Linked DNA regions of Panacibacter microcysteis. The protein of the gene in region 1 interacts with the protein of each later gene in a pairwise test. Links are inferred from orthologs where the notes say so. Each region holds a gene or a part of one and is shown on either strand. Other genes may lie near its edges. The genes, in order: dnaE, I5907_RS06780 and I5907_RS04660.

Evidence for each region.
Region 2: the proteins of dnaE (region 1) and I5907_RS06780 interact in binary tests that used the Escherichia coli proteins (3 or more experiments, as listed by UniProt). The link is inferred for Panacibacter microcysteis from one-to-one orthologs.
Region 3: the proteins of dnaE (region 1) and I5907_RS04660 interact in binary tests that used the Escherichia coli proteins (3 or more experiments, as listed by UniProt). The link is inferred for Panacibacter microcysteis from one-to-one orthologs.

Annotation. Positions count from the first base shown.
Region 1 is NZ_JADWYR010000001.1:164,973-173,800, forward strand. Bases 2,633-6,870 are described here. They hold dnaE (DNA polymerase III subunit alpha), read left to right. Parts: upstream 2,633-2,992; coding sequence 2,993-6,670; downstream 6,671-6,870. Other genes in these bases: I5907_RS00735 (C40 family peptidase), read right to left, coding at 2,633-2,825; I5907_RS21980 (T9SS type A sorting domain-containing protein), read left to right, coding at 6,816-6,870. Outside these bases: I5907_RS00725 (serine hydrolase), read right to left, coding at 1-1,347; I5907_RS00730 (DinB family protein), read left to right, coding at 1,590-2,093; more of I5907_RS00735, read right to left, coding at 2,148-2,632; more of I5907_RS21980, read left to right, coding at 6,871-7,082; I5907_RS00750 (hypothetical protein), read left to right, coding at 7,265-7,507; I5907_RS00755 (C1 family peptidase), read right to left, coding at 8,108-8,828. UniProt on the Escherichia coli protein: DNA polymerase III is a complex, multichain enzyme responsible for most of the replicative synthesis in bacteria. This DNA polymerase also exhibits 3' to 5' exonuclease activity. The alpha chain is the DNA polymerase catalytic subunit.
Region 2 is NZ_JADWYR010000001.1:1,662,367-1,669,847, reverse strand. Bases 3,017-5,907 are described here. They hold I5907_RS06780 (DNA polymerase III subunit gamma/tau), read left to right. Parts: upstream 3,017-3,489; coding sequence 3,490-5,325; downstream 5,326-5,907. Other genes in these bases: uppS (undecaprenyl pyrophosphate synthase), read left to right, coding at 5,711-5,907; I5907_RS06785 (3'-5' exonuclease), read left to right, coding at 3,017-3,427. Also shown: I5907_RS06795 (sensor histidine kinase), read right to left, coding at 435-1,592; I5907_RS06790 (hypothetical protein), read right to left, coding at 1,678-2,664; more of I5907_RS06785, read left to right, coding at 2,690-3,016; more of uppS, read left to right, coding at 5,908-6,469; I5907_RS06770 (BamA/OMP85 family outer membrane protein), read left to right, coding at 6,610-7,481. UniProt on the Escherichia coli protein: Part of the beta sliding clamp loading complex, which hydrolyzes ATP to load the beta clamp onto primed DNA to form the DNA replication pre-initiation complex.
Region 3 is NZ_JADWYR010000001.1:1,160,382-1,167,826, forward strand. What follows is about bases 2,712-5,566. They hold I5907_RS04660 (methionine aminotransferase), read left to right. Parts: upstream 2,712-3,499; coding sequence 3,500-4,633; downstream 4,634-5,566. Other genes in these bases: I5907_RS04655 (nucleotidyltransferase family protein), read left to right, coding at 2,712-3,284; I5907_RS04665 (family 78 glycoside hydrolase catalytic domain), read left to right, coding at 4,833-5,566. In the rest of the region: I5907_RS04645 (helix-turn-helix domain-containing protein), read right to left, coding at 1-868; I5907_RS04650 (RapZ C-terminal domain-containing protein), read left to right, coding at 972-2,417; more of I5907_RS04655, read left to right, coding at 2,568-2,711; more of I5907_RS04665, read left to right, coding at 5,567-7,445. UniProt on the Escherichia coli protein: Shows aminotransferase activity with methionine and histidine as substrates, and to a lesser extent also with phenylalanine.

The DNA.
Region 1 (8,828 bases):
AATCATATCACCTTCCCCGTCTTGCCCGCCCACAATAGTTGTTATACCCTGGTTAAGCGCAGCAACCGCATCAGGTGATTCTTTCAAGGAGCCTTCCAGGTGGCTATGCGTATCTATAAAACCCGGTGCCAGTATTTTGCCCTTTCCATCTATTACTGTTTCATTCGCGAACGGTTTCAAACTACCCACAGCAACAATCCTGTCACCCTCTATTCTAACAGCAGCGTTGCGTGCAGGAGTGCCGGTTCCATCTATCAGCCGCACATTTGTAACAAGCGTAATTGGCTGCACCATATAAGGCCGTTGAATAAACACCTGTTTACCTGCCTGGATGGCACTTGCATTATCACCACTGCTAAGTATTATGAGCGTACGGTTATTGTTTACATCCCTGCAGATAATATTTCTGAAACCCGCCCAGCCACCGGTATGCTGGTACAAACCTGCACTATCTATAAACCAGCCAAAGCCATAAGGATATGTGGAATCTGCCGTTAGCGTTACCGGCTCAAACAACTGCTGTATTGTATGCTTTTTTAGCAGCCGCCCGGTGTAAAAAGATTGCTCCCATTTATACAAATCTTCTACAGAACTGTATAAGTTACCATCGCCCACAACGCCATCGAGGTTGGTAAGGTCATGCAGTTTTTTTATACCATTTACCTGCGTAAAACCTGCAACGTGATTGGCGGGTATGGTACGCATAAGATTAGTGTACACATAGGTATCATGCATGCCCAGCGGTGTTGTTATATTAACTGATATAAAATCTTTAATCGCTTCGCCACTTACGCGTTCAATAATGCTTGCCAGCAATACATAGTTTGTATTGCAGTAACTCCAACCGGTGCCAGCCCGGAATGCAGGTGCAGGCTTATGCTGCGCAAAAAGCTTTATCAACATGTCATTGGTGAGTGTATCCAGTGTTCCGCGGTAGCGCTGAAAGAGGTCGAAATATTCAGGCAGACCGGAAGTGTGGGTCATAAGATTGCGGATACTGATGCTGTCGTATGGCAATTCAGGTATATATTTTTTTATATTATCATCTATGTTCAGCAAGCCTTTTTCCTGGAGCACTAATATGCCCACACATATAAATTGCTTGGTTACAGATGCGAGGTTGAATGATGATTTTGTGGTAAGCATTTCCGCAGTTCTGCAGTCGGTAATGCCAAACGCTTTTTTATACACTACTTTACCTTTCTCGGCATATAGTACAGTACCATTAAAGCGATCTGTCTTGTACAACAACGTTAGTACGTCATCCAGTTGTGTTGCGGTTTCAGATATTTGCGCATGACCAGCCATAAAGAAAAAAAGACACATAAACAGAGAAGCTGCTTTCATAAAATGCAGTTGATTTATACTAAAGATATTTTATATAAATAATATCTCTGCATGTAAACTGCGCTGATGCCACCCGGCGCAGCTGCATAATGATATACAGTACAAGAGTGCGACGCAACGGAAGCTTAATAGCATTGCTGCTGCCGGGTACATAGAAAATTCCAACGTAAAAAATACTGTTGACATAGGGCTGTCATACAACGTTGTTTACTTTGTTATATCAATTAAACAAAACACACTTTATGGCACTATCAATTATTAACCTGCTGCTGAAAGAAATGGAGCAGGAAGCTGCAACAACAAGAAAAATGTTACAACGTGTACCCGCCGATAAGTTTGGCTGGAAACCGCATGAAAAAAGTATGAGTATGCAAAATCTTGCCACACATATTGCGGAACTGCCCTCGTGGTCTGCCATGGTACTGAACACTACAGAACTTGATTTTGCAGGAATGGATTACACACCTGCAGAAGTTACAACCACTGAAGATATACTGGCGCTTTATGAAAAATCGTACGCAGAAGGAAGGGCTGCGCTTGAAAATGCAAAAGAAGAAGATCTTCTGCCAGACTGGACGTTGAGAACAGGAGACAAAATTCACAGCGTGTCTTCGAAATATGAAGTAATACGTATGTCGTTTAGCCAAACAATACACCACAGGGCACAACTGGGTGTTTACCTGCGGCTGTTGAATATACCAATACCGGGCAGTTATGGGCCAAGCGCAGACGAAAACGATTTTTAAAAACAAAAGGTTGCTTACACAGCAACCTTTTTTAATGTACCGTCAGCCCTAAAACTATTTTGTAACCCTGCCCGCAGCACGATATCTTTTTTTCCAATACTCTTCATTCAGATCGCTGATCATAACACCGCCACTGGTAGAAGCATGGGCAAATTTATTGTTGGCTATATAGACCCCCACATGAGAAATGGTTCTGCCATAAGTTTGAAAAAAAACAAGATCACCTTCTCTGAGATCGACATAGTCGATGGGTGTGGACGCATTGTATTGTTCCTCTGCTGTCCTGGGCAATTGCACGGCATATACATCTTTGATAACAGTTTGTGTAAATGCGGAGCAGTCTATACAATTTTGTGTGGAACCACCCATGCAATACCTGGTACCCCACCAATAATCCAAATCCTGCAAAAGAGGCACATTGGTAAGGGCCTCCACGGGTACATCCAGCATGGTAGCATACCTGATCTGTACCCCCTGTACAGATTCAATATCTACATTAGAAGCGGAAACAACCCTGTTATTGAACACCGGCTTTTTGGGCTCACTTGTTGTAACAGATGTCCTGTTTTCGCCGGGTGTAACACTTATGTCGTCTATAAAGACAGCACTATTACTGGTTTGCCGTGGCCTGGGAGCAGTTGAAGAAGGGCCGGTCGTCGTCGCTTTAAAACTCTTACAACTGGTAACGCAAGCCATAGCGCAGAGAAGATATAATAAGTGTACTCTTTTCATGCCGGTGCAATATAGTTTTCGTGGCCAGTTTACACAAGTAAAGTGCAGAACTTTTACACTTCGTATGTGCAAAACGCCTGATGTGGATAAATTTTTTGCACTTCCCCCACGCTATAAAGTGCGAAATTTGACGCCTGACCAACGAAGAAAAAAAACGGCTTACACTCATGCAATTTTCACACTTACACGTACATACGCAATATTCCCTGCTTGACGGCGCAGCAGGAATAAGTGACCTCTATAAAAAAGCCGGTAAACTCGGTATGCCAGCATTGGCCATTACAGACCACGGCAATATGTTTGGCGTTTTTGAATTTGTAAAGCAGGCATGGAACAATACCAAAATTGTAGGCAAAACACCGGAAGGCAAAGACATACTGGAGCCGGTTGTAAAACCAATTGTCGGCTGCGAGTTTTACGTGGTGGCAGACAGGCACAGGAAAACATTTTCGAAGGAACAGAAAGACGAACGCTATCACCAGGTATTGCTGGCAAAAAACAAGAAGGGTTACGAAAACCTGGTAAAGCTTACCTCCCTGGGTTTTATAGAAGGCATGTACAGCAAATACCCACGCATAGATAAAGAGCTGATAGAAAAATATAAGGAAGGCTTAATTGCCACTACCTGTTGCATTGGAGCCTATGTGCCGCAAACCATTTTACACGATGGGGAAGCAGCAGCAGAAAAAGAATTTAAATGGTGGCTGGATATGTTTGGCGATGATTATTATATAGAATTACAACGCCACCAGATCAAGGAACAGGAACTGATCAATGCTACTTTGCTGAAGTTTGCCAAAAAGTACAATGTGCCTGCCATTGCCACCAATGACAGCCACTACACAGATAAAGATGATTATAACGCCCATGATATCCTGCTGTGCATCAATACCGGTGAAAAACAAAGCACACCGGGTTTTGATGATTTTGTAAACGACGACGCTAATGTTAAGAACCGTCGTTTCAAATTTCCCAATGACCAGTTTTATTTTAAAACGCAGGATGAAATGGCGCAGCTATTCAGTGATGTGCCACAATCGCTTGAAAATACACAAGCCATCGTTGATAAGGTGGAGGTACTCAACCTGAAAAAAGACATTCTGCTGCCCGCCTTTCCTATCCCAAAAGAATTTCAAACCACAGACGACAGCAATCTAAACCAATGGAACTACCTGCACCACTTAACTTACGAAGGGGCCAGGCAGCGGTACGGAGAAATAACTGAAGAGATAAGCGAAAGGCTCGACTTTGAATTGTTTACCATTAAAACAATGGGCTTTGCCGGTTATTTTTTAATTGTAAGCGACTTTATAAAAGCCGGCCGGGACATGGGTGTATTTGTGGGCCCCGGCCGTGGTTCTGCAGCAGGCAGTGCCGTTGCATATTGTATTGGTATAACCAATATAGATCCCATTAAGTATAACCTGCTGTTTGAGCGTTTCCTGAACCCGGATCGTAAGTCAATGCCGGATATAGATACGGATTTTGATGATGACGGCCGCCAGCGTGTAATCAATTACGTGGTGGATAAATACGGGAAGAACCAGGTAGCGCAGATCATTACCTATGGTACCATGGCCGCCAAAATGAGTATAAAAGACGTGGCGCGTGTAATGGATCTGCCCCTGAGCGAAAGCAATGCACTGGCCAAGATGGTGCCCGACAGGCCGGGTACAGACCTGGGCCGCGTACTCACCGCACCCATGACTTCCAAAGAAGCTAAAGAAGGTCAAAAATCGCTGGAAGACAAAGAAGGCTATGGAGGCGAAGAGTTGGAAAATATTAAACGCCTCCGTGAGATATACAAAGGTGACGATATTCGCGGACAGGTACTGCGCGAAGCAGAACGCCTGGAAGGTTCTGTACGAAATACCGGTATACATGCAGCGGGCATCATCATTGCACCAAGGGATCTTACCGAACTGATACCTGTTGCCACTGCAAAAGATTCTGACCTGTGGGTAACCCAGATAGAAGGCAGCGTTATTGAAGAAGCCGGTGTAATAAAAATGGACTTTCTTGGTTTAAAGACGTTGTCTATTTTAAAAACGGCATTGGAGCTGATTAACAAAAACCACGGCGTTAAAATCGACCTTGACAATATACCGCTGGATGATGAGAAAACATTTCTCCTATACCAGCGCGGGGAAACGAATGGCACATTCCAGTTTGAAAGCCCCGGTATGCAGAAATACCTGCGTGAATTAAAACCCGATAAATTCGCCGACCTTATTGCCATGAATGCCCTGTATCGCCCGGGGCCGATGGCTTACATACCGCAGTATGTTGCGCGTAAACATGGCCGTGAAGCAGTGGTGTATGACATTGCCGACATGAAAGAGTACCTGGAAGAAACTTACGGTATTACTGTTTACCAGGAACAGGTGATGCTGCTTAGCCAGAGCATTGCAGGCTTTACCAAAGGCGATGCCGATGTATTGCGCAAAGCAATGGGAAAGAAAGACCGTAAAACGCTCGACAAAATGAAAGGCAAGTTTATGGATGGCGCCGTTGCCAAAGGCCACGATAAGAACGTACTTGAAAAAGTATGGACAGACTGGGAAGCGTTTGCACAGTATGCCTTCAATAAATCGCACTCTACCTGTTACGGCTTTGTGGCCTACCAGACCGGCTATCTCAAAGCTCATTACCCAAGTGAATATATGGCTGCAGTACTAAACCATGCCGGTGCCATAGAAAAGATCACCTTCTTTATGGAAGAGTGTAAACGTATGGGTTTAAAAGTACTTGGTCCTGACATCAACGAATCGCTGAAAGGCTTTGCCGTAAACCAAAAAGGAGAAATACGTTTTGGCCTCGGGGGTTTGAAGGGCGTAGGTGAAGCAGCCATCGAAAGCCTTATAGAAGAGCGTGCAAAAAATGGCCCCTACAAAGATATCTTCGATCTTATCAGGCGCGTTAACCAGCGTACCGTAAACAAAAAATCTTTGGAGAGCCTTGCATATGCAGGTGCTTTCGATTGTTTCAAAGATGTACACCGTGCCCAGTATTTTTATGTATCGCAGGGCGATCCGCTTACAGGTATCGAAAAAATCATCCGCTTTGGCAATGTGTTCCAGGCAAACAAAAGCCAAAGCGCTAACAGCCTTTTTGGCGATAGCGTAATGCCAGAAATTGCCACTCCCAAACTGCCGCAATGCGAAGAGTGGACGCTTACCGAAAAACTCGATTTTGAGAAAGAGGTAACGGGCATGTTTATGAGCGGCCACCCGCTGGATCACTTCAAGTTTGAATTAAAGCATTACGGCATTATGAACCTTGCCGACTTTAATGAAATAAAAGATTCTTCCACCCTTATTGCAGCCAATGCAAACCGTAGTTTCCGCATAGCCGGTCTTGTAGTAGATGCACAGCACCGCGTTACTAAAACGGGCAGGAACTTTGGTGCACTTAGCATAGAAGATTTCAGTGGTAAATCTGAGCTCATGTTGTGGAGCGACGACTATACCCGTTTCCAGAATTACCTCAATAAAGGATACAACCTGCTCATCAATGGTTTTTTCAAACAACGTTTCAACAGCGACCAATACGAGTTTAAAGTAAGCAATATTATGTTGCTCGAAACAGCCAAACAGGTACTTACCAGGCAGGTGGAAGTAAACCTGACACCCGCTTCTGTAACCAAAGATTTTGTAGATTTTATAGATAGCAATGTAAAAGCAAATCCCGGCAAGCATTCCCTTCGTTTCAATGTGTACGACCCTATAGACAATCTGAAGATTACTTTGTACACACTTGAAAAAGGTTTTACCATGAATGAAGAAATGGCCGGCTACCTGATGACCAACCCTGATGTGGAAGTAAGCGTTGGGCTGGCGGGTTAGTTACGTGTTTCGAGTATAAATTTTTTTAGTTTTTGTGAGCCAGGCAGCATTGCTACTATTAAGCTTCTGTTGCGTCGCACTCTTGTACGGTTTGATTGTAGATTGAACAAAAACGCTCTACCGGTTTGTGCCCTCACAAACCGGAATGATTGTACAGTTTCGGTCGGTGAGGACACCGACCGATAGAAGAAAAGATATCTTACATATTAAGCCTACCGTAGCAGGACAGAACAAAATCACAGCAATGGATATTTCTGGCAGAATAATAACAAAAATAGAATACAATGTTTCCGATATGTCAGAGGAATTACCACTTAACACGAGCGAATTTAAAAGCGGGACATATTTTATAAGAGTAGAAAATAAAAATGGCATATCGTCAACTAAGTATAAAGCAATAAGAATAAGCTGAATAAAATTCTCCCCAGTTGGTCTGAGTATATCAACCTGATGTTTGCGCAGGATTGAGGCGCAGCTTTTGTGTTTAACATCCTGTGCCTTTGTAAACCAATCCAAAATTTCACTCAGCAGTTTTCAGTATATTTGAAATAAACAAATCAGTTATTACAATAAATAATCAGAAATTCTTTGGTTATGAATACCGCTAAAACACTCGATAAAGAAATTGCGGAATACCTGCCGCGATTAAATGAGAAACAAAAAAGAACAGTTCTTTCTGTTGTAAAAACATTTATGAAAGATCAACAGGACTGGTGGGATGAAATTAGTGAAGAGCAGCAAAATGCAATAGATAAATCTTTGGCTGAAATGAAAGCAGGTAAACTTACGCCGCATGATGAAGTAATGAAAAAGTATAAGAAATGGCTGAAGAAGTAGTACTGGAAATATGCTGGACAGACAGCGCTAAAATCAGCTTTAGTTAAATAGTAGATTATCTGAAGCAGGCATGGTCGGAGAAAGAAGTTGAAAAATTTGTAACCCGTACAGAAGAAATGTTATTGCTGCTAAAACGTTATCCTGAAATGTGTCGCCCTTCACTTAAAAGAAAGAATGTAAGAATAGGTATCCTGGATAAACACACGCAGTTAATTTATCATTATAAGCCCAGGAAAAAACAAATAGAAATTTTGCTCTTTTGGGGCACGAAACAAAATCCATCAAAACTCAAGTATTAATTCAGTCTTCGCAGCATCCTTAGCCAACACACAAGCCTTTAAAGCAACAATGCGGAAACGTTCATGATCTGCCGCCACACCATTCAACCACCAGTGGCAGCGCAACCATAGCTATATGCCGGTAAAAAAGTCAGTCGTGGCAGCGTTGCCCAAAGTTGATTCTATGTAACTACAGCAACACGCAGATGAGGTTATGCGTGCTGCAATATATTCAACCGTACAAGAGTGCGACGCAACAGGCGATGCCACCTGCACTGCCGCAGGGTACATAACTTATACAATTAAAATATAGCGCGTAATGCTACATATCACCATCGATCTTCAAAGCATCGAGGTAACCGGGTTTTAGGGTGCGGTTTTTCCATTCGAGCATGGGGTATGTGTTGGTCAGGACTTTTCCATTGGCAAGCGTAAATGTTACTTCTGCACTAACCTGGTTATTGTACAGATCGTTCCAGTCAACATCAAGCTTTTTGAAAGTAAAGTAGCCATTATTATAAGCACCGGGCACAATTAACACGCCGGCTTTGTCTACCAGTTTTTTCACCGCGGTTGCCCTGCTGGTGCTATAAAATTTAATGGTAATATTTTTAAACGCAGGCGCAGGTTTATCACCGTCATACAAAAACGAGAGCCCGATCAATGGTTCATTTTCTGCGGAAAGTATAGGCATCGTTTTCAGGCAGATGTCCTGCGCATCATAGGTTTCACCAGCTTTGGGTTTAAAGTTGCTGTTTACATTGTACCTGCTAAAAATGAGCGCTTTCTTGCACCATAGTTTGTGATAGTCGTAACTGACAACTGCATAACCATGCTCTCCCCAGGATTTACCCCATGAGTTCTTGATGATAAAACCATCCTGGTTATAACCCACAATGGTTACTGCATGGCCACCATCCAATACACCGTTTGACCACAACGGCACGAGGCCAACTTCGTTGTTACGTATTTTACTAATGATGTCTGGCTGCGCATTTTTTGCCGCGGTGTAAGACATGGTATCACCATACAATTCAATGGCC
Region 2 (7,481 bases), 1.5 Mb from region 1 along the record:
GTTATACTGTGTAAACCGGTATATGGATATTTTACGGCATTTTTGGGCCTACCAAGGCAGAAAACGCACAAATAACAAAGACAGGTATAACGCCCATGCGGTTGATTTTGGTGACAGGCATTCGGTGTATAACGCCACTATTTTTTGGTACTTATAATACGCCCGGTGTAAAATAATGTTATGGTCGTCGCACTTGTTCAGTGTAGCTTCTGCAGTACAAGAGTGCGACGCAACGGCAGCTAAATAGTAGCAATGGAGTTGGGTACATAAAATAAAAAAGCCTCTTCATAAGAAGAAGCTTTTGTGCGGAAGAGGAGATTCGAACTCCCACGCCAGTTACGGCGCTACCACCTCAAAGTAGTGCGTCTACCAATTTCGCCACCTCCGCAACTTTGGGAATGCAAATGTAAGGGGATAGCATTATTTTTCAATCGCTATTTGTGCAATTCTATTCTGAAGGTAGTACCCTTGCCAATCTCGCTGTTTTTTACATAAATAGCACCTTTATGGTACTGCTCAATAATTCTTTTGGCAAGCGTTAAACCCAGCCCCCACCCACGTTTTTTGGTAGTAAACCCTGGTTCAAAAACATTTTTGAGGTTGGCTTTAGATATGCCCTTTCCGCTGTCTTTTACATCGATCTTTATTTGTGTATCCGTTTCCCTGATACGTATTTGTATAGAACCCTTGCCTTCCATTGCGTCGAGCCCGTTCTTAAGCAGATTTTCCATTACCCAGTCAAACAGGGGCGGCGAGATCATGGCATTTACAACACCGGCACCATTGGTATCTATGGAAAAATCTACATTGCGCCCCGACCGCTTTTTAATGTACTCTACCATGGTTTCTATTTGCTCAACCAGGTTCTTTTGTTCCAGGTTTGGCTTACTGCCGATCTTCCCAAAACGGTCGGTAATCAACTCCAGCCTTACCACATCTTTTTCAATTTCGGTTACGATCTTTTCATTGCCCGGTATATCTTTTAGTACTTCTATCCAGCCTTTTAAACTGGTGACAGGAGTACCTAACTGATGTGCTGTTTCTTTTGCCATGCCGGCCCATAACTGGTTTTGCGTGCTCATGTAGGCGGTACGCTGGGCAATAACGGTAATAATGATAAACAAGCCTACGATAACCAATTGTATAATGGGATAATAACGCACCTCTTTTTGCAAGATGCTTTCGCCATAATAATATTTGTTGGCTACATATGGGCTATCGCTTAAAACAAGTGTGATAGGATCATTTTGCTTTTTAAATTCGGCAAGCTTACGGCTGAGGTATTTGGGATCGCCGGCGATGGCGTTAGAATCCAGATTTATACAGTTGCCCGGGTTTATCCGGTCGTTTTCGTCTGTTTCTATAATGGGTATGTCTTTATTTTCAAGCGATATTTTAGAAGCCAGCGTAAGGCTTTGCGGATCGTTTACGATCATCATTGTTTTTAATGCCTGCACCCATGTATCTACCCTGTTCTTTTCGTCTGCGGCAATCTTCCTCGATAAATATTGAGAATAAAAAACAGTTCCGGTAACAATACTGATTGCTATTAAAAAAATAACCGTCTTACCGTTGATCCATTGTTTAATCATGCTTCTAAAGTATAGAATCTTTGATGCCTGAAAAATAAAAAACCCCGCAAAATGCGGGGGTTGGTAATATATAGAGAAACCTGAACTATCCAAATATGCCGCCTTTCTTCAATGCCTTTGTTCCTTCACCGATCTTAAAACCATTCTGGTAAATTTCTACCTTGTAATTTCCGGTCTGGTATTTACCAGCTTCGGGTTTCCAATCGAAGCTTACAGGTGTGCGTTTTCCCTGTTCGTATTCAACATTTACTTTACTGGTAAAAGTTTTATCTCCTTCTTCTCTTGTGGTAAATGTACCGCTCGATGAAGGCATTGTAATAGGTTTGCCATCGGGCCCGGTAACAGATACATACAATTCTTTTGAACCACTTGGAGAGATCCTGTTTTCATCAAGATCAAAAGATATTCTGAACACGTCTACACGTCTTGCTGTAGTGGTAGTTTTTTCTTTACCACTGTTCTTGATATCAATAGGTGTGATATTGATATTAGAAGCGTGTAGTGTTGAACCAATATCTTCAACATGTGCTTTTTCCTGTTGTGTGGAAGCAAGATTTTGCTCTACAACAGCTTTCTGTGCAGTTACAGTATCTCTTTCTGCGGTTACACGCTGGTTTGTTTCAGTAAGCTGCGTATTTTCAAGTTTCAACCTTTCAACTTCTGCAACCAGATCATTGATCTTACCATTGAGTTCGGCGATCATTGACTTAGCTTTTGAAAGGTCTGCATTCTTCTTACCAAGCTCTGACTTGATATTTGATTTTAGTTTTTCAATTTCTTTCTGGCGGTCAGTTAATTCTGAAGTTAACTGTGTATTGCTGCCGGTAAGAGAATCCATACGGGCCAGTGCATCATTGTATTCTTCCTGTATTTCATTGCGGGCAGAATCAACGTTTGAATATTGTGTTTGTAGTTGTGTAATTGTTTCTTTAGATTTACTCTTATCATACACAACATAACCCCAGGTACCAAGTAGTGCAGCTATTAATAAACCATAGATAAGTTTACGATTGTCTTTAGGTGGCTGCTGTTGCGGTGTAGAACCGGCAGATGGATAATTTGTATAGCTCATATTAATAAGAAATTTAAGTGTTTATATGACAAATGTTTATGGTGCTGATTCTATTTATAACTTATTGGTAATTGACATTGAAACTGTGCCTCAGTACCGGGATTATGCGCAACTCCCGGAAGCCTGGAAAAGTCTCTGGAGCGACAAGATTTCCAAAACCGTGCCAGAAAATGTTTCGCCTGAAAACGCTTACCAGCAAAGGGCTGGCATACTTGCAGAGTTTGGAAAAGTGATTTGTATAAGCACCGGATTCTTTCATAATAATGAAGAAAATAAGCCATCACTACGCTTAAAAAGTATTTCAGGAGACGATGAGGGATTGCTGCTTCGGTCATTTATTGAGATAACAGATAAGTGGCATAAACATAATAAAAATTTTCAATTTGCAGGACATAATATAAGAGAGTTCGATATTCCTTATTTGTGCAGGCGTATGCTCATCAATCATATACCGCTTCCTTCATATCTCAGCTTCCAGGGTGCAAAACCATGGGAAGTGAAGATGACAGATACGCTGCAGTGGTGGAAATTTGGCGATTACAAACATTATACATCACTTCACCTGCTGGCAAATGTATTGGATGTGCCTACTTCAAAAACAGATATTGATGGCAGCCAGGTGCAACATGTTTACTACGAGGAAAAAAACCTACCGAGGATTGTTGAATATTGCCAGCGGGACGTGATTGTTGTAGCCAACCTGATACTGCGGTTCAAAAACCTTCCGCTGCTTACTGATAACGACATAACCATTGTTTCCTGATGTGCACAACTAAATCTTAAACCACAGATCGAAAACAGTGAACATTATTATCTTGCAGTGTTATGGACAAATTTATTGTTTCGGCAAGAAAATACAGGCCACAAACCTTTGACACTGTTGTTGGCCAGGCCCACATTACCACCACGCTCAAAAACGCTATCAGGAATAACCAGCTTGCGCATGCTTTTCTGTTTTGTGGTCCGCGTGGCGTAGGTAAAACAACCTGTGCACGTATACTTGCCAAAACAATCAATTGCGAGAATCTTCAGCCGGATGGTGAAGCATGCAACGAATGTCATTCATGCAAAAGTTTTAACGATGGAATTTCTTTGAACATTCATGAACTGGATGCCGCTTCGAATAATTCTGTGGATGATATAAGATCTCTTGTAGAGCAGGTGCGCTTTGCACCACAGGCAGGTAAGTACAAAGTATATATTGTAGATGAGGTACACATGCTTAGCGCAAGCGCATTCAATGCATTCCTTAAAACACTGGAAGAACCGCCACCTTATGCTATATTCATTTTAGCTACTACAGAAAAGCACAAAATACTTCCTACCATTTTATCGCGTTGCCAGATCTTCGATTTTAAACGTATTACAGGAAATGATACCGTAGAGCACCTGCAGGAAATAGCCGATAAGGAAGAAATAAAAGCAGACAAAGCTGCATTGCAGGTAATAGCACAGAAAAGCGAGGGTTGCATGCGGGATGCACTAAGCATTCTGGACAAAATCGTAAGCTTTACCAACGGCGAAGTAACATACCAGAATACGCTGGAGCATTTAAATATTCTTGATCACGACTACTATTTCCGTTTATTGGAGCACCTGCTGCAACAGGATCTTGCAGCGGCTATGTTGCTGTATGATGAGATCAATAAAAAAGGTTTTGAAGGCGACATGGTGCTAAATGGCTTTGCAGAATTTATACGAAACATACTGGTATGTAAAGATGTAAAGGCCGCAGCATTACTGGATGTGGTAGAAGGTATGCAGGAAAAATACACTTCGGTAGCGAAAGCCACCGGCCTTTCCTTTTTGGTAAGTGCTTTGAACATTTTGAACGAAGCGGAAATTAACTACAAGATGGCCCGCAACAAAAGACTGCACGTGGAAATGGCGCTGATTAAACTCAACTTTTTGCAACAGGCCATTGAACTTTCCACAGATAATGGTACCGTAATTAAAAAAAAACGGCTTGACGGCCCTGTAGCTTATAAAATTAAAAACATCAATCCTTTGCAGGTAAAGGCAGCGGCTACAGATGCCAAACCCGCCACTCAGCAGTCGTCCAGGTTATACATACAGGAAGAAGTACAGCCGGAAACAAAACCAGCAACAAAGCCAAAAGCCAATACAGCCACGGCAACCGTGGCAGCAAAACTACCTGTTAATGGTGCACAATCTGCAGCGGCCGCAACCGCCCGGCCTGCGGTTGGCAAGGTAAGCCTGCTCGAAACTTTAAGGGCCAAAATTGGCGACCAGTACAATATTGAGGAGATCAAAGAAGCAGAAGCGCTGGAACTAAACAAACTGCAGGATACCTGGAACCAATATGGCTTAAAGATGGAAGAGCAACAAAAGCATTCTTCTGCCAATACGTTTAAGCTTGCAAAGCTTAATATAGAAACAGATAATTTCTTCACCGTGGTTGTGCATGCCATTACGCAACAGCGCTTTATAGAACAGGAAAAGATGTTGCTGGCAGATTTTGTACAGCAGGCTTTCAACAACCGCAGTATTACCTTTAAAGTACTTGTAGAGCAGGGAGAAGAGGAAGAAGTACCGGCAAACCTTGTACTCAACAGCCGGCAGCGCTTTGAGAAGATGGCCGAAAGGTATCCCTTGTTAAGAGACCTGAGAGATAAATTACGGCTGGAACTGGATTACTGATTTTTATGTACCCGGCACCTGTACACATATTGAACTTCCGTTGCGTCGCACTCTTGTACGGCAGGAACTTTGCCGGGCAATGCGAAGACTGAAGCGAAGTCATGGTCATGAATGGTTCCAGCAAAAGGGAGCAGTCTTTACCAGGCGCATGCAGGTTGCTGTTCTTTTCACCTTTGTCTTAGTGCGTACAGGCCGGCTAAACAGAACGCCACAGCTGCCATAAATGAGGAACCCTGAAGGGAGTGACACAACAGGCGATGCCATAGAAAACCATAGCCCGCTACATAAAAACCCGGCTTTACATAAGGTATATGCTACTTATTTTAAAAGTGCCCGCACATAACCCATCTATTTCATTAATTTTGCCATCCTTTAATGCCTAAGTATGCAGGATTTGCTGGAAAAAATAGATAAAACACGCCTTCCGAAACACGTGGCCATTATAATGGACGGTAACGGTCGCTGGGCCAGGGAAAAAGGCCAGGACAGGTTATACGGTCATTTCCATGGCGTGGAAAGTGTACGGAATATTGTTGAAGGCGCCGGCGAAATTGGCATTCAATACCTCACTTTATACGCTTTTAGTACCGAAAACTGGGACCGGCCGGCACAGGAAGTTACCGGTTTAATGGAGCTGCTTATTGAAACCATTAAGAAAGAAGCTGCCGATCTTAAAAAAAACAACATAAAGCTCCATGTTATTGGTGACATGAGCATGTTGCCGGACAGGGCACGGAAGGAACTGCAGGAAGTACTCGATGAAACCCACGACAACACCAGCATGCACCTGATTATGGCACTTAGCTATAGCAGCCGCTGGGAGCTGGTAAACGCCGTAAAAAATATTGCTGTTGATGTAAAAAATGGCAAAATTGAACCTGAAACCATCAACCAAGATACGTTGCAGCGTTATTTAACCACCAGCGAATTCCCCGATCCTGAACTAATGATAAGAACCAGCGGTGAATACCGGATCAGCAACTTTCTTTTATACCAGTTAGCTTATGCAGAATTGTATTTTACAAATGTCAGGTGGCCTGATTTCAGGAAAGAGAACCTGTACGAAGCAATTATTGATTATCAAAACAGGGAACGCAGATTTGGTAAAACAGGAGAGCAGGTAAAGACTGAACCGGTGCATTAAATTAAAATAAGCACCGTTTGTTTTAACAAACAGTTTTGACACAATTCTGAATAATCCTTTTAATTTGCCCAACTTAAAATCTTAAGCGTCTGCAATAACCATAAAACATAACTGCAGAAGCATTTTCAAACACGAACCGGATGCAGCGATTTTATAAGTCTTTATTAGCGCTATTTGTTTTTGGTTTATCAGGTCTTGCAGTTGAAGCCCAGGTTGCCGATACATCAATTACATCTTTAGATCCAGAACTGCTTAATATTTTAAACCAGACCACCCCTCAGAAATATAAAATTGCTGATATAAAGGTTACAGGCAACAAATATTTTGACCAGGCCCTGCTTACATCGGTAGCCGGTTTAAATGTTGGTGACGAAGTAACACTGCCCGGCGGTGATAATTTTGCAAAAGCGATCAACAAACTCTGGGCGCAGAATTACTTTAGCGATGTGGCCATTTATCTTACAAAACTGGACGGCAATAATATTTCGATAGAAATCAATGTAACAGAAAGGCCCCGCTTATCTAACTATTACCTGCGCAACGTAAATAAATCTGAGCAGGATGATCTTGGCCCTAAAACAGGGTTAGTAAAAGGACGTGTGGTTACGGAAAACATGAAGCGTACCGCTATTGACGCGATTGACAAATTTTATTTTGAAAAAGGTTTCCGTAACGTAAAAGTAAACATTGAGACCATAAGGGATACAACGCTTGAAAACTCGGTGGTTTTATACCTTTATATAAATAAAGGCAGTAAAGTAAAGATCAACCAGATCAACCTTATTGGCAATGAAACAGTGAATGAGCTTAAGCTGAAAAAGCAAATGAAGGGTACAAAAGAAATGACCCGCTTAACACTGTTTCCACCCAAAGACTCTGGCGGTATTGCCAATCCTTCCCGTTATACTTTCAGCGAATACCTGCACGACAAAGGATACCTTACTTTTACCAAAACACGCCGGGTACTTGACCCCTATGTACGCCTGAAGATTTTTTCCAACGCAAAATTCGA
Region 3 (7,445 bases), 1.0 Mb from region 1 along the record:
AGTGAGAGATAGAAGAGTAACCAAGCAGGGCAGAAACATCTGTAACACTCAATCCTTTTTCATACAACAGGTATTTGGCATGTTCCATACGTTGCTGCTGGTAAAAATCGAAAATCGTTGTACCAAAAATTTCCTTGAAACCCTTCTTCAGGTAACATTCATTCATGGCTACTTTACGGCTCAGTTCCTTTATGGTAATCGGATCACCGATGTGTTGCAGCAGTATTTCCCTTGCCTGGTAAATCCTGTCCCTGCCAGCTTCATCTGCCAGGAACTTACAAGTAAAGCCATCTTCTTTCTCATCAACCAGGCATTCCAGGCTATAAAGCAGTAACTCATGCACCTTGGCATTGACGAAAATATTTTCGAGGCTGCCGCTGTAGCTATGGTTCAGCAAGCCATCCAGGCTCATTCTTTTACGGTTACATACCGGGAAAATCTTTGTAAAGGAATTGGGATGTTTAAACGCAAGCACTTCATCTTTACGGTTACTCAGCTTTACATTATGTACAAACTGGTACAGGAAAGTAGAAGAAAAGTGAAACGAAAAAACATCTATACTATCGTGTTTACCGCTACAGTTATTGGTAGGCGTTTCATTACAATTGGCACAGCTCTTTTCAAAACAGTATTTATTGCCGCTGATGCAAAACCGTAACTCCAGGAAATTATCTTCCGGCCTTTTGGCATTGTAATGATATACCATCATACCCGTATCGTCACTCTTCCACTGGTCCTGCGGGTAATACCGGCGAATAACATATTGAATAGAACCTGGAATGAACTGCTCTTTCATGTGCAATAAATTCATTCCCGGGTCAATTGTATTGCGGTGGGCCACTTTTAATATATCTAATGCCTGTAACATCAACGGCAAAATTAATGTATCTACATTTAATTCCGGTGTTAAGGTTTGTCATGCCCTTGTAAAACAAATAAACCTCTATTTTTACCCCCAAACTTTTTACTTAATGGATGCAATTGTAAACGAGGTTACCAACCTGTTTGAACAACACTTTAACAAGCCCTGCACTGCAATTACCAAACTGCCCCAAAGCGGCAGCGACAGAACCTATTTCCGTGTATATGATGAAAACAACACATACATTGCCACCTATGGCCTCAATATAAAAGAGAACGATACGTTCATTTACTTCAGCCGGCACTTCGAAAGCAAAGACCTCCCTGTACCGCACATATACGCGGTAAATGAAGCAAAAACAATTTACATACAGGAAGACCTGGGAACAAACTCCCTGCTGAATAAACTGGAACAACATGGCCACAACGACCAAGTGTATGGCCTGTTTTGCAAAAGCCTTGATAAGCTTGCCCGCATACAGATCAAAGGGCACGAAGCGCTGGATTATGGCCGTTGTCTCACTGCCAAAGAGTTTGGCAGGCAGGCTATCATGAGCGACCTGCTATACTTTAAATATTATTTCCTGGATACATTGCAGCTTCCTTACGACAAACAGGCTATGCTCGATGATTTTGAAGCCCTTGGCAGCTACCTTACAAAAACGGAGTATAAATATTTTATGTTCCGCGATTTTCAAAGCCGTAATATTATCGTAAACAACGATGAGGTTTTCTTTATCGATTACCAGGGCGGCATGCAGGGTGCATTGCAATACGATGTTGCAAGCCTGCTCTGGCAGGCCAAAGCAGAACTGAGCAACGAGTGGAAAGACAGCCTGCTCAGTTATTACATGGACAGGATCGATGCGTTGCTTGACAAACCTGTAAACAGGCTCATCTTCACCAGCCAGTATAATGGTTACGTGCTTATCAGGCTTTTACAGGTATTGGGCGCATACGGCTTTCGTGGCTTGTTTGAAAGAAAGGCGCACTTCCTTGCCAGTATTCCCCTGGCATTAAAAAACCTCCGGTATTTTATGGCGCACCGGCAAACCGGCATTGCATTGCCTGAGTTTGACCGCATACTACACATTATTGTGGCAGACGACATTGCAGCCCGCTTTAAAACGGTGCAGGCAACTGAACAAACACCGCTTGTTGTAAAGATCAAAAGTTTCTCGTACAAGAAAGGAATACCGGAAGACAACAGCGGCAACGGTGGCGGCTTTGTATTCGATTGTCGCGGATTGCTCAATCCCGGCCGTTTTGCTGAGTACAAAACGTTATCAGGTAAAGACAAACGGGTAATGGATTTCCTGGAACAAAAAACCCGGATGACCACTTTTCTAAACAGTGTTTTCGATCTTGTAGATATCTCGGTTGAAGATTATATCACACGCAACTTTGAGAGCTTGTCTGTAAATTTTGGTTGTACCGGCGGCCAGCATAGAAGCGTGTATGCGGCAGAACAAACAGCCAGGCATCTTAAGAACAAATACAAGGTTAAGATAGAGCTGGAACATTGTAATGAACAAAACTGGGTACGCCCGCAGTAGTGATGAAATGATGTACCCGGCAGCATAACGGGTGGAATCGTTCCTTGCGTCGCACACTTGTACAATAAAACATTATTCAGCAGCTCCGGCGCCATCAGCATACGTAATGGCTGGCTGGCAATACAAATACCCCGCAAATAATTTTAAATAATGAAAGGAATGATATTGGCAGCAGGCCTCGGCACAAGGCTTAAACCATTTACAGATAAACACCCCAAGGCACTGGCTGTTATAAATAATAAAACACTCCTGCAACGTAATATTATGTACCTGCAGCAACACAACATTTACGATGTTGTTGTAAACGTACACCACTTTGCAGACCAGCTAACCGGCATAATAGCGCAACACCAGGGCTGGGGCAGCAATGTTGTAATAAGCGACGAAACAGACGCTGTACTGGAAACAGGCGGCGGTTTAAAAAAAGCAAGACCCTTTTTACAGGATGCGCAAACATTTGTACTGCTAAACTGCGATGTACTTACAGATCTCGACCTTTCAGCAATGATCAGCCTGCACAACGCTCAGCAGCCGCTGGCTACACTGGCAGTTACACGGCGTAAAACCTCCCGCTATTTTTTATTTGACGATCATAAAAGGCTATGTGGCTGGCGCAACGTTAACACCGGTGAAGAAAGAATTGCAAGACCCGCAGAAGTATTGCACCAAAAAGCGTTTAGCGGTATTCATGTGCTAAGCAACCGCATTTTCGATGTTATGCAGCAACAAGGCAAATTCTCTATGGTGGATGTATATCTTTCTCTTGCAGCATCAGAAAGAATACAGGCTTTCGATCATTCAGACAGTAAGTTTATAGACGTTGGTAAGCCCGAAAGCATTCAGCAGGCCGAAGCACTGTTTTTATAATGCCGCTACAAACTTGCAGCCACGCCGCTGACACGCAACGCAGCAGCCGCCATAAAAGTGGAACGCACAAGTGAGTGACACAACAGGTGATGCCATGCAAAACCACAGCTTACCCACAAATACTGCTGCTTTAAATAAACAGCAGGCGATAATTATCAGTTAGTGCTTGCAGCAAAGCGCCTTTGCCTGTACATTTGATCAAATCTTTTGTGTACATGCTATCAAAACTTCCGGATGTTGGTACAACCATTTTTACTGTTATGAGCCAGCTTGCGCTGGAGCACCAGGCAATCAATCTCGGGCAGGGTTTTCCCGATTTTCCCATGAGCAGCGAGCTTACCAATCTTGTAAACAAAGCCATGCAGGACGGGCACAACCAGTATGTACACATGAATGGACTGCCATTGCTTACGCAGCGTATTGCCGCTAAAATTGAGAAACTGTACCACACCGCTGTAGATGCTGCAAGCCAGGTTACAGTTACACCCGGCGGTACGTATGCAATTTACACGGCTCTTACAACCATACTGCATGCAGGCGATGAAGTGATTGTATTTGAGCCGGCTTACGACAGTTATATTCCCAACATAGAGATCAATGGTGCCAAAGCCATAAGAATATCATTACAGTTTCCTGCTTACAACATTCCGTGGCATGAAGTAAGGCAACAGGTTTCTCCACGCACAAAAGCGATCATTATTAACTCGCCACACAACCCTACCGGTGCCGTACTTACTGCTGCTGACATGCAGGAGCTACAGGCAATTGCCGAAGCGCATGATCTCTACATTATAAGCGATGAAGTATATGAGCACCTTGTGTTTGATGGCATAGAACACCAAAGCATACTACGCTATCCTGCATTGCTGCAGCGGGCATTTGTATGCTTTTCGTTTGGCAAAACATACCATTGCACCGGCTGGAAGATCGGTTATTGCGTAAGCGCCCCGGCACTGATGAAAGAGTTTAGAAAAGTACACCAGTTTAATTGTTTCTCCTGCAATGCACCGGTACAATATGCATTGGCGGAGTACCTGTTAAACGAAGATGCATACTTGCAACTCGGTTCGCAAATGCAGCAAAAACGAGACTATCTCAGAACGTTGATGGCGGCTACACCTTTTGAACTGATACCCTCTCACGGAAGTTATTTTGAATGCTACAGCTACGCGGCCATAAGTAATGAAAGCGATAAAGATTTTGTGATGCGCCTAACAAAAGAAAAAGGCGTGGTGGCCATTCCGCTGAGTGCTTTCTACAAAGAGGCTACAGACAATAAGGTGGTGCGTTTCTGTTTTGCAAAAAAAGCTGAAACATTGAAAACAGCCGTTGAAAAACTGATGCACTAAGCAGCTGCACTTCGTGGCATCGCCTGTTGTGTCACTCACTTCTGCGTTCCTCTTTTATGGCAGCTTTGGCGATCAGCAAATAATCCCGTGGCCAAACATTTCATACAACTATATCAGAATGCTTCAATCTGCTATGCTGCACTATGCTTTAGCTTTAGAAGCTAAACTGGTTTAATTTACACGTCTAAAATATGTTGCCGTGAAAAAAAACGCTTTGCTTCTTTTGCTGGCTCTAACCTGTGTGTTCCGGGCGCATGCCTATGTGGCCTTACAGCCTGTAAATCTTACCTGTGAATATATTGAGAACCCGCTGTGTATAGATATTGCGAACCCACGTTTTGCATGGACATTCAACAGCACGGAAAGAAATGCGCTGCAAACGGCTTATGAAATTATTGTAAGTAAAACACCTGCAGACGTTGAGCACGGTAAAGCCACAGAGTGGTCTACAGGAAAGATCGCTTCATCTGACAATATACAAATTGAATATGCAGGTGCCCCTCTTACGTCTTTTACAAAATATTACTGGCGTGTAAGGGTGTACGATCAAAACGGTACAGCATCAGCATGGAGTGCTGTAAACATCTTTGAAACGGCCATGCTTTCACCAGCAGACTGGACGGCAAAATGGATCAGTGATGGCTCCAGGAATCCTGCACGTGACGAAGACCGCTTTAAGGAAGATCGGATGCCACTGTTTAGGAAAACATTTAAAGGCAGTAAAAAAATAATTGCAGCAAAATTATACATAAGCGGGCTGGGTTATTATGAAGCATATTTAAACGGCCGTAAAGTGGGGAACCATGTGCTCGACCCTGGCTTTACCACTTATAAAAAAGAGGTACTGTATGCGGTATATGATGTGACCCCTATGGTACAGCAAGGCATAAACGTTGCAGCAATCGCGCTCGGTGCAGGATGGTGGAACCCTTTACCAATAAAATTCTTCGGCCGCTGGGACCTGCGTGATTACCAGCAGACAGGCAGGCCCTGCGTAAAAGCAGAAGTACATATTACTTACAAAGACGGTTCCGTTGATAAAATCGTTACTGATGAATCGTGGCTTACAGCTCCCGGGCCTGTAACGCACAACAATGTTTACCTCGGTGAAAAATATGACGCCCGCCTGGAGCAGCCCGGCTGGAACACTTTACAGGCTGATAAAACAGCATGGAAGCAGGCTGTGCAGGTGAATGGCCCTGATGGCACATTAAAAGCGCAAATGCAGCCTGCAATACAGGTAACAAAAACGATTAAGCCGGTAAAAATATATGAACAGGGCAAAGACACTTTTATAGTAGATATGGGGCAAAATTTTGCTGGTGTTGTAAGAATACATGTAACCGGTAACGAGGGAGACAAAATTACCATGCGCTTTGGTGAGGATGTATACACGAATGGTTCACTGAATTACATGACATCTGTAATGACACAAATAAAAAAAGGCGCTATCAAGGCCCCACCTGGTGCCCCTGAAACAGCGTGGCAGGAAGACGGCTATATACTGAAGGGAGGAGCGACAGAATCATGGAACCCGCACTTTACTTTTCACGGCTTTCGTTACGTGGAAGTAACAGGCTGGCCCGGTACACCAACCATAGAAAACTTCGAAGGTTTACGCATGAACAGTGCAGTGAATGTAAACGGAACATTCAGTTGTTCGAATGAACAGTTCAACACGTTGCACGAAGTAATACAATGGACATTTCTTAGCAACATATTCAGTGTGCAGTCAGATTGCCCTGCACGTGAAAAAATGGGTTATGGTGCAGATATGGTTGTAAGCTCAAATGCCTTTATCTATAACTACAATATGGCGCAGTTTTATACCAAAGCGGTTACAGATTTTGCCAACGAACAACGGCCAGGTGGTGGCATTACAGAGATTGCGCCATTTACAGGTATTGCAGACAGAGGCTATGGCGATGAGTCCGGGCCAATGGGCTGGCAACTCGGGTTTGCATTCCTGCAAAAACAGCTCTATGATTTTTATGGGGATAAAAGAATCATTGCGCAACATTACAATGCCTTTACCAGGCAAATGCTTTTCTTACAAAAGCAATCTTTTGAAAATCTTTTCTATTGGGATATTGGAGACCATGAAGCACTGGATACAAAACCGGATGCATTCAGCGCTTCCTGCTTTTATTACAACCATGCAAAGCTTGCAGCCGAATTTGCGGGCATACTCGGCAAAACAACAGACAGCATTCAATACGGCGGGCTGGCTGAAGATATTAAAGAGGCAATCGTATACAAATACAATGTTCGCAACACCGGCAGATTCGACAATGCAACACAGAGCGCACAAATACTTGCTCTGTGGTATGATCTTGCGCCAGACAAAAAAGCCGCATTCGATGTATTGATGAAAGAGTTTGAAAGACACCACATGCATGTAAGCACCGGTATCTTCTCCACTAAAATGATGTTTGATGTGCTGAGAACATACAACAGGAACGATATCGCGTATACCATTACTGACCAGCGGGGCTACCCGGGCTGGCTGAACATGATAAACAATGGTGCTACCACCTTGTGGGAAACATGGGCCTACCCCGAAAGCAGCCCGTCTCAAAACCACCCGATGTTTGGCTCTGTTGACGAATGGTTTTATCGCTCACTGCTTGGTATCAATCCTGCATCTCCGGGCTTTAAAACGATCATTATAAAACCTCAGCCTGCTGGTGATCTTAGATGGGCTAAAGGCAGTTATCAATCCATAAGGGGTACTATTACAAGCGAATGGAAAAAAACCGCTGATGCCTTTACTTTAAACGTTACTATTCCTGCCAATACTACCGCACTTGTA